DNA from 3 places in the Caldimonas taiwanensis NBRC 104434 genome. Region 3 is predicted to be linked to each of the others. Evidence: predicted binding sites of a transcription regulator. Region 3 holds the regulator's gene; each other region holds the start of a gene.

Region 1 (3,270 bases), on a different contig from region 3:
GGCAGCTTTGCCACGGGGGTGACCATCGTCACGGCCCGATCGCCCGAGGGACGGCTGATCGGCCTGACCGCCAACTCTTTCAATTCGGTCTCGCTCGATCCGCCGCTGGTGCTGTGGAGTCTGTCGCGCCTGGCCGGATCGATGCCGGCTTTCGAGCGTGGCTCTCACTACGCCATCCACATCCTGGCGGCCGACCAGAGGGCCCTGGCCGAGCGCTTCGCCACCAAGGGCATCGATCGTTTCGCCGGATTGTCCTGGCGGGAAGGCGCCGGCGGCGCCCCTTTGCTCGAAGGCGTGGCTGCGTTGTTCGAGTGTTTCAACCGCAGCCGCTACGAGGAGGGCGACCATGTCATCTTCGTCGGCGAGGTCGAGCGCTGCCAGCGCCGCCCCGAAGCCGCACCGCTGATCTTTCACGGCGGACGCTATTTCACCGAGCTGCCGCTGTGAGCCTGCGCTGAACCCGTCGCCGCGATGGGCACAGGCCCGGCGGGCCAGACCGCGCGGCGCACTGGCTCACCAATGGCGCACGGGGCCGGTGTCGATGTGCACGAAATTCGAGCGCTCGTAATAGCCGACGCCGCCGGCCCGCAGGGACAGGGCCGCCTCGCGCAAATGCGGCAGCGCCACGTCGCCCAAGCGGATGTCGATCGCCTGCCCTCGCAGGTGCAGGCTGGTGCGGGCCACGCCGCTGTGAGGACTGCGGCTGCGCAGCATGTCGTTCGTCTTGGGAGATCGATAGGCGGAGATGACCTCGAAGGGCCGGCGGCTGCCGGTGGCTTCGTGCAGCCGATGCAGCACATCGAACAAGGCCGGGTCGATCGGGGCCACCTCATCGGTGCGAAAGTCGCGCAGCAGGTGGTTGAGGGCTTGCAGCGCCTCGGGCACGTACTGCCCCGCGTCGAAGTACGCGACCTTCAAGCGCTCGCCGGTGTGAAGATGCACAAACTCCAGCCTGCGAACGTCTGCAGTGTCGGGCCCCTGGCCAGGATGGAATGACCCCCAGACTTGCTTTGCTCGTGTCCCCCCGAGGGGGTGGTCAGTTCCTTCGGGCGGCCGTGCGGCACTGACATGGGCCCACGCCGGCAGGGCCAGCGCCACTGGCGCTGCCGCCATGCCACACAACAGCCGCCGGCGCATGCCCTGCGCCGGCGCAAAAGGAGATGGCGCCCGCGTGATCGCGGACGAATGACGGCCGTCCTTCATGGTGCCTACTCGCTGGCCAGACAATGCCGGGCCGATCCAAGAGGCCGTGTCGCCTCCAGGTCCGCCGGCCGTTGCGAGCCCGTGGCTGGGCTCGAGCAGGCGCCATGGTAACAGTCACCCCTCGGCTGCGGCGTGGGGCACGGACCACCGATCGCCGGCGATCGTGAATTTGCCGCGCCCTGAGGCTATCGACGAGGCCGAGGGCGGTGGTTCAAGGCCGCACCAGTTCCATGCCAGTGGCCACCACCCGCATGCGCCCATCGGCGCGCATGTCCACGAGCTCGCCACTGTCCAAATGCAGTTCGGCCACTCCCGTGGGCTCCCAGTGGTCCAAGCCATCGGCCAGCGAGGGGTCGCGCACCAGTTGCTCGAAGGCCTTGACCTTGTAGAGGCGCCCATCGGTCCCCTGGGCCGTGAAGCTGTCCAGCAGATGCAGTTTGCGATCCATATCCACCTCCTGCATGAGCGAGGGGGGCGGCCGAAAGGGTCGCCCGCCGGTCCATTGTCTCGCGTGGCCGTGGCCGCGCAAGCCCCCACCCGCACAGGACCCCAGGATGGGACCCCTGACACCCCCCCCCCAGCCTTGGGGTTGGCGAGGGAAGCGCTGGTCAAGTTTCCGCACGACAGCGACGCAGGTCGTGTGGGCATCAACTGCACGATTTTGTTGGCCGTGGTTGCCCCTGCGGGCCCGCTAGCAGGCCCGGCTTGTGGGCCGCCTGGCCCGCACATGGGCGCAAAATCGGCTTCCGCCTGACGGGGATTTGGCGACTTGACCTGAGTCAAGCCGTGCTGGCACCACCTTGCCTAGAGTGGCGTCATGAGACACCGCCCCTGGACCTTGGCCACCAAGCTCGTGCTGTTGTGCACGGGCTTCCTGCTGGCTGCGCTCACGTCCATTGGCCTGACGCTGTGGATCACCTGGCAGATCGAAGGAGGGGCCGCGGCCGTCAACGAGGCGGGGCGGCTGCGCATGAAGAGCTACCAGCTGGCGCTGGAGGTCGAGCGCCGGGTGCCGGCCGCCCAGATCGAGGATCGGCTGCAGCGCTTCGACGAGGGACTGGCGCTGCTGCGCGCCGGCGATCCTTCCCGCCCGCTGTTTGTACCCTGGAGCCAGGCCACGCGCGAGAGTTTCGAATCCGTGCAGAGCCAGTGGACGCTCCTGCGGGAGTACTGGCGAACCGGAGGGCAGCTCCCTGGCCGCACCACGGACGTGGATCGCTTCGTGGCTGCCATCGATGGCTTCGTGGCGGGTATCGAATACCAGCTCTCGCTGTGGACCGCCATCTTGCATGCCGTGCAGCTGGGCATTCTGGCGCTGGCGCTGATGGTGGGTATTGCGATGATGTATGCGGGATACCTCCTGGTGCTCAATCCCGTGAACCGCCTGCAGCAGGGCCTGAAGCGGGTGCAGGCCCAGGATTTCGCCGTGCGTGTGGAGGAGCGATCCAGTGCCGAGTTCGACCAACTGGCGCAGGGCTTCAACCGCATGGCCGAGACGCTGCAGGCCTTGTATGCCAATCTCGAGAACAAGGTGGCCGAAAAGACCGCGCGGCTACAGCAGCAGCGTGAGCGTCTGGCTGCGCTGTACGAAACCAGCGCCATGATGGCCGAGGCCACCAGCTTGGATGAACTCGCGCGGCAGTTTGCCCAACAGGTGCGACGCATCGCGCGGGCCGATGCGGTGGCTGTGCGCTGGTCTGACGAGGCCAACCAGCGCTACCTGCTGTTGGCAGGTGACTGCCTGCCTCATTTCATGACGGAACAGGAGCAGTGCGTTCAGACCGGGAGCTGCCATTGTGGCCAGGCCCTAGAAGGCGCGGCCACGCGCATCATTCCCATCAAGGTACGCCCGGCCAACGTGGCGCAGCCTGTGCTTGAACACTGCGCCCAGGCCGGGTACCAGACCCTGGTGTCGGTGCCCGTGCGCCTGCAGCACCGCCTGCTGGGCGAAGTGGACATCTTCTTCCGGGAGGAGACGACCCTGGGTGACGATGAACGATCCTTGCTGGAAGCCCTCGCAGCCCATCTGGCCGGTGCGATGGAGGGCCTGCGGGCCGAGGCGCTGGG
Region 2 (3,270 bases), on a different contig from region 3:
CGTCGACCATTTCTTCATGGCCATACGCCTGACCCTGTATCGGTGTCCCCCAAAGCCTCTCCCGCCGGATCCGAAGTCGTCCAGGGACCGCTTCGGGACCCGCCGAGCAAAATTACCCATCAGTTCCATTTTCAACCGATTGGTATTTTGTGTGACCCGATGGTTGCGCTTCGACGGATTCGTATGCTTTGCTGACGGCGGGTCTACAATGCAGCCCATGGCCCGCATGTCGTTCAAGGAACAGGTGCTTCGCGCCCGCGAAGACGCCATCGTCTCGTCGGTCAACCGGCTGCTGGCCGAAAAAGGCTTCGAGATGATGACCGTGGACGAGGTGGCCGCCGATGTGGGCATCGCCAAGGCGAGCCTGTACAAGCACTTCACGTCCAAGGAAGAGCTGGCCGCCGCGGCCATGATCCGCGTGCTGCAGCGGGCGCTGGACTTCACCGCGACGCTGGAGGCCGACGCGCATTTGGCGCCGATCGACAAGCTGCGCGCCACCGCACGCTGGACGATGGAGGTTCAGCTCGCCGGCGAGATGCCTTCCCTGCCCTCGCAGAACTCCAGTCTGCGCCAGGCGCTGATCGCCAACCGGCAGTACATGGACCGGCTGATGGCGCTGAGTGAGCGGCTGGGCGCCTGGATCGTCGCGGCCCAAGCCGGCGGGCAGATCAACCCGGCCCTGCCGCCGGAAGTGGTGCTTTACACCCTGTACGCCCGGGCCTGCGATCCGGTGCTGAGCTTTCTGAAGGCCGGCGGTCAGTACAGCGATGCACAGATCATCGACACCTTGCTGTCGACCTGCTTCGACGGCCTGCGCGGGCCGCCACGCTGAGCCCGTTCAGCGCACCAGCAAGACCGGCGTCTTGCAATGGGCGATCACATGGGTCGCCACCGACCCCATGACCAGATTGCCCAAGGCGCTGTGGCCATGCGAGCCCATGACCACCAGGTCGAACTTGCCGCTGGCTGCCGCCTTGGCAATGATCTCCCCGGGGTGGCCGACTTTGTGCGCCGTCTTGCACTTCAACCCTTGCTTGTCGAAGAAGGTGCGCACGGGCTTGAGCACCTTTTCGGCCTCGTCGGCGTAGTACTCGGCCAGCGTTTCCTTGTCGATCACGGCCGCCGCCCGCGGCGGCACGGCCGGCACGGCCGTCAGCACGGTGTAGTCATGGGCGCTGCCGAACAGTTCATCATGGGCTGCCAGATAACCCAACATGCGCTTGGTGTAGACGCTGCCATCGACGGCGACGAGGATCTTCATGGAAACGCTCCTGAAAGGGGGTATGGCCCACAGCTTGTCATCACCGCGAGGGGCCGGGCTTGATGTGCGTCAAGATCATACGCAGGCTGTCTCGGACCCCAGGCGATGCCGCACGTTCGCAGGCATCCCCCTTCAGAGGGATGGGTTCTGCACAGCGGGCAGGCTACAGTGGAATCGTGCTGTCACACGGGGCGGACTCGACAGTCGCCGGCCTCGCACCGATGCCGCGCCAGGCATCGCGCGATAGGCCCATGATCACACCACGATCACAGTCTCCCAACGACGTCCTTTTTAGGACTTTCTCGCCCACCTTCGCGGTGGGCGATTTTTTTCACCGCAGGGCCCCGCAAAGCGTGGCGGCGCACGAGCCGTGCGGCCCTCAGGGACTAAAGCCTGCGGCCAAGGTTTCGCGCAAGTAGGCCACCAGGGCCTGCACCGCGCGCGGCACCACCGGGCTGTACGGGCGGATCGCATAGATGCGCTCACCGAAAGCGCCCACCGGCCGCCAGCGCGGCAACACCGCCACCAAGCGGCCGGCTTGCAGCGCGGCCTGGGCGCTGAAGTCTGGCAGCACCGCCAAGCCCAGCCCGCCGAGCACCGCCTCGCGCAACACCTCGCTGTTGTTGGCCGCAAAGGGCCCACGCACGGGCACGGTGACGCGCTGGCCTTGGGCCGACTCGAAGGACCAGGTCGCGCTCTCGCCGGGCCGCGGATAGCTCAGGCAGTCGTGCGCCACCAGCTCCTGAGGATGCTCGGGCACACCACGTCGGCGCAGGTAGGCCCGGCTGGCCACCAGCCAGGAGCGGGTCTCGCACAGGGTCCAGGCCACATGGGTGTCCGGGGGGGCAGCGGTGTGGCGCACCGCCAGGTCGAAGCCCTCCTGGGCCAAGGAGACCAGGCGGTCGGAAAGATCCATCTCGATGCGCACCTGCGGATGACGGCGCAAGAACTCCGGCAGCCGCGGCACGATCTGCTGCCGCCCCAGCGCCACCGGCGCACTCAGGCGCACCAGGCCGCGCGGCTGGGCGGCCAGGTCGCGCACCTGGGCGAAACCGCGCTCGATCTGCGCATAGGCCTCGCGCGTGGCGTCCACCAGCTGTTGGCCTGCCTCGGTCAGCCGCACCGAACGGGTGGTGCGCTGCACCAACGGCACGCCGGCGGCGCGCTCGAGTTCGACGATGCGCTGGCTCATCGCCGCCTTGGAGATGCCCAAGCGGCGTGCGGCCGCGGTGTAACTGCCTTGCGCGGCCAACTCGCCCAAGGCATGGACATGGCCCCACAGGCTCTCGATGCGCTCGCCCACCATGATTGGTTCCAATTTCTGGGTCACGATTGTTCATCATTCTGAACGACATGGTCAGCCGCCGGCGCTTGGAAGGGCCGCAGCGGCGGCCTAGACTGGGTGCATCGCCAAGTCTTCGCAGGAGCAACGAGATGGGAACCTCTACGGCCGCATTTCACGCCACCGTGGCCCACTGGATCGCCGGACGTCACACGGCCGGTGCGAGCGGCCGCGCCCAGCCGGTGTATCAGCCGGCCACCGGTGCGGTGGCGCGGGAAGTGGTGCTGGGCGGCGTCGAGGACGTCAATGCCGCGGTGGCCGCCGCGCAGGCCGCCTTCCCGGCCTGGGCCGACACCCCGCCGATCCGCCGCGCCCGCGTGTTGTTCAAGTTCCTCGAACTGCTCCACCAGCATCGTGACACGCTGGCGGAAATGATCACCGCCGAGCACGGCAAGGTGTATTCCGATGCGCAGGGCGAGGTCACGCGCGGCATCGAGATCGTGGAATTCGCCTGCGGCATTCCGCAGTTGCTCAAGGGCGACTACACCGAGCAGGTCTCCACCGGCATCGACAACTGGACGCTGCGCCAGCCGCTGGGCGTGGTGGCCGGCATCACGCCCTTCAACTTCCCGTGCATGGTGCCGTGCTGGATGTTCCCGGTGGCCCTGGCCTGCGGCAACAGCTTCGTGCTCAAGCCCAGCGAGCGCGATCCCTCGCCCTCGATCTT
Region 3 (3,270 bases):
CGCGGCGAACCCCGCGGCTCCCGCCCCCGCAAAGCCAATCCGAAGCAACTCGGACTGGGCCACTGCATCGACTGCAGCTTGTGCGTGCAGGTCTGTCCTACCGGCATCGACATCCGCAACGGCTTGCAATACGAGTGCATCGGCTGCGCCGCATGCATCGATGTGTGCAACGGCGTGATGGACAAGATGAACTATCCGCGTGGGCTGATCCGCTATTCCACACAGAACGGCATGAGCCATGGCTGGACGCGAGCACAGATGTTCAAGCGGGTGCTGCGCCCACGGGTGCTCGTCTACACCGCCATCCTTGCGTTCATCGGTGCGGCTTTTGTCGGCAGCCTGGTGCTGCGCAGCCCCTTCAAAGTGGACGTCATCCGCGACCGCGGGGCGCTGGCGCGCATCGTCGAGGATGGCTACGTCGAAAACGTCTATCGTTTGCAAATCATGAATGCGCTGGAGCAGCCTGAGCGATACCGCATCGGCGTCTCGGGGCTGGAGGGTTTGCGCCTGGCCTCCGAGTCTCAAGTCGAGGTCGAACCTGCCGCTTCGCGTTGGGTGGTGGTGCGCGTCCAGTTGCCGCCGCAGCACGCCGAGCCCTTGCGAGGGCATACCCATCCTATCGAGTTTCGTATCGACCGCTTGCCCCAGGGCGGCCAGACCGAGCATCGCGTGCTCGAACGATCCACCTTCTTGGTGCCGCGTTGAGCGGCAACCCTTGGGAGACCCCTGCCATGAGCCGACCTGCCAATCTGTCTCTTGCCCAACGAGCCGGCGCGCCATGGTGGCGTGAGCCCATGATGTGGCTGGTGTTGGGCGCCCCCGCGGCGGTGATTGCCGCCTGTGTCGTGACCATCACGCTGGCGATCCGGCATCCCGATCCCGTGCTGCAGCGTAGCGCCGTTTCCGCCACGGCGACCCGTTCCGGCGCAGGCGCGGCCTCCGAGCGGAGTTGGCTGCCTGCGCAACAGGCTCGCAACCACAGTGCCACGCCAGCCTCGGCCCTGACCGGCCGGGGTGAATGAGACGGCACGCGGCGCCACCTTCGTCTTGGTCCGTCGAGGCTCACCTGCGATGAAACTGCCTTGGATGAGTATCCTCTGGCCGGCCTTTTTGATGGCCGGCGTCGTCGAGACGGTCGTCTTCGCGATGGTCGACCCCCAGGAGCTGCATTGGATCGGAGGGGCTCCGATCGAGCTGTCGGTCACGGCGGTCTATTCGTTGGCCTTCTTTTTCTTCTGGGGTGCTTTCATCCTGGCCGGCGTGACGATGCACCTGCTGGCGCACCCGCCGCAGCGAGATGATGCCTGAGTTAGGCGCCAGCGGTTCAGCAGGTGCTGTTGTTGACCAGGCGGCGCAAGCCGTCCTCGTTCAAGATACGGATCTGTCGCTGCTTGACTTCGAGCAAGCCGTCTTCCTGGAATTTCGAGAACGTGCGGCTGACGGTCTCCAGTTTCAAGCCGAGGTAGCTGCCGATTTCCTCGCGAGTCATGCGCAGGATCAGCGCCGAGGGCGAAAAACCGCGCGCCTGCAGGCGCTGCGTGAGGTTCAATAAAAAGGCGGCAAGGCGTTCCTCGGCACGCATGCTACCCAGCAGCAGCATCACACCATGGTCGCGCACGATCTCGCGGCTCATGATCTTGTGAAACGAACTCTGCAACTCGGTGAATTCGCGCGACAGCTCTTCGAGTCGATGGTAGGGAATCACACAGACCTGAGAGTCTTCCAGCGCCACCGCATCGCAGGTATGGCGGTCCTGACTGATGGCATCCAGCCCCAACAACTCCCCAGCCATCTGGAAGCCCGTAACCTGGTCGCGTCCGTCCTCCGAAGACACCCGGGTCTTGAAAAACCCCGTGCGCACGGCGTACAACGACTGGAACGGGTCGCCCGCATGGAACAAGGCCTCGCCGCGTTTGACGCTGCGACGCGAGGCCACCATCTGATCCAGCTTCTCGAGATTGGAGCGAGACAGGCCCACGGGCAGGCACAGTTCGCGCAGATTGCAGCTCGAGCAAGCCACTTTGAGGGAATCGAGTTTGAGCATGCGCGTCGGCTTCTCCTTGAGGTCCATTATGGACCTTTGCGCGTCCTGGGAGACGATCGGAGGGGTGAGGCTTGCGCGGGCCGGCCGTGCCGGAGGCTGGGTCGAGGCGGCCAAGGGGGCCCACAGGGGGGCCAGGCTGGCGTCGGAGGGCGTGTCGAACGGCATGGTGGAGGCTCCTCAGGCAATGTGCCGATTGTTCAGGAGCGTTCTGCACAGGGTCTTGAGCAAGATCAAGTCGTCGGCCGATCGCTCTGGCACAGTGCCCCCATGACGCACGATCCCGCCCTGCCGATCGCCCCCGAACTCTTACAGCGCTTCGACGTTCCGGGGCCCCGCTACACCTCTTATCCGACGGCAGACCGATTCGTCGAAGCCTTTGGGCCGGCGCAACTCGCGCAGGCCCTGGCTCAGCGCGCCGGTGGGGTGGGGGCCGTCGGGGGACGCGCTGCGGCCTTGTCCTTGTATGTGCACATCCCGTTTTGCGAGTCGGTGTGCTACTACTGCGCGTGCAACAAGATCATCACCCGCCATCACGAGCGGGCGGGCCAATACCTCGAGGCCCTGGAACGTGAAATCGCGTTGTACGTCGATGTCCTGGGGCGCGACCAGCCGGTCAGCCAGCTGCACCTCGGGGGCGGCACGCCGACCTTTCTTGCCGACGAGGAACTCGCAAGGCTGATGCAGGTCTTGCGAACCTCTTTCCGGTTGGTGCCCGGCGGGGAATACAGCATCGAAGTCGATCCTCGCACCGTCTCGCCGCAGCGCTTGTCCCATCTGGTGTCGCTGGGTTTCAATCGCATCAGTTTGGGCGTGCAGGATTTCGATCCCGACGTGCAAAAGGCGGTGCATCGCGTGCAGTCCTTCGACAGCGTGGCTCGTTTGATCGAGCAGGCGCGCGAGCTGGGCATCGAATCGGTCAATGCCGATTTGATCTATGGGTTGCCACGACAGACGGCGACCTCATTTGCCCGCACGCTGGAGCTCATGGGCCAGTTGCGGCCGGACCGCATCGCCTTGTACGGCTATGCGCACCTGCCAGCGCGATTCAAGCCTCAGCGGCGCATCGATGCCAGCGAGCTGCCCGGACCTGCCGACAAGCTGGCCATGTTGTCGGCGGCCATTGCCAGCTTCGCTCGGGCCGGCTACGACTACATCGGCATGGACCACTTTGCCTTGCCCAACGATGCGCTGGCCGTGGCCAAGCGCCAAGGCCGACTGCACCGCAA

The links. The regulator FNR, encoded in region 3, switches genes on or off when oxygen is low (the NO sensors DNR and NnrR bind a similar motif). The targets are predictions, from matches to a motif close to TTGATNNNNATCAA.
Region 1: CTA01S_RS06190 (type IV pili methyl-accepting chemotaxis transducer N-terminal domain-containing protein) is a predicted target of FNR. The motif match lies at 1,973-1,986, and genes of this name have one in related genera.
Region 2: CTA01S_RS00650 (universal stress protein) is a predicted target of FNR. The motif match lies at 1,321-1,334, and genes of this name have one in related genera.

What each region holds. Positions count from the first base shown of each region.
Region 1 covers NZ_BCWK01000005.1:107,969-111,238, reverse strand. Annotated here, with positions in the region: gene CTA01S_RS06205 (flavin reductase family protein) at 1-447, shown strand, start outside; gene mepK (peptidoglycan L,D-endopeptidase MepK) at 514-1,113, opposite strand; gene CTA01S_RS06195 (hypothetical protein) at 1,415-1,651, opposite strand; gene CTA01S_RS06190 (type IV pili methyl-accepting chemotaxis transducer N-terminal domain-containing protein) at 2,021-3,270, shown strand, end outside.
Region 2 covers NZ_BCWK01000001.1:120,027-123,296, reverse strand. Annotated here, with positions in the region: gene CTA01S_RS00655 (TetR/AcrR family transcriptional regulator) at 218-832, shown strand; gene CTA01S_RS00650 (universal stress protein) at 839-1,261, opposite strand; gene CTA01S_RS00645 (LysR family transcriptional regulator) at 1,641-2,567, opposite strand; gene CTA01S_RS00640 (CoA-acylating methylmalonate-semialdehyde dehydrogenase) at 2,696-3,270, shown strand, end outside.
Region 3 covers NZ_BCWK01000013.1:37,435-40,704, reverse strand. Annotated here, with positions in the region: gene ccoG (cytochrome c oxidase accessory protein CcoG) at 1-705, shown strand, start outside; gene CTA01S_RS11750 (hypothetical protein) at 732-1,022, shown strand; gene CTA01S_RS11745 (hypothetical protein) at 1,072-1,308, shown strand; gene fnr (fumarate/nitrate reduction transcriptional regulator Fnr) at 1,325-2,044, opposite strand; gene hemN (oxygen-independent coproporphyrinogen III oxidase) at 2,312-3,270, shown strand, end outside.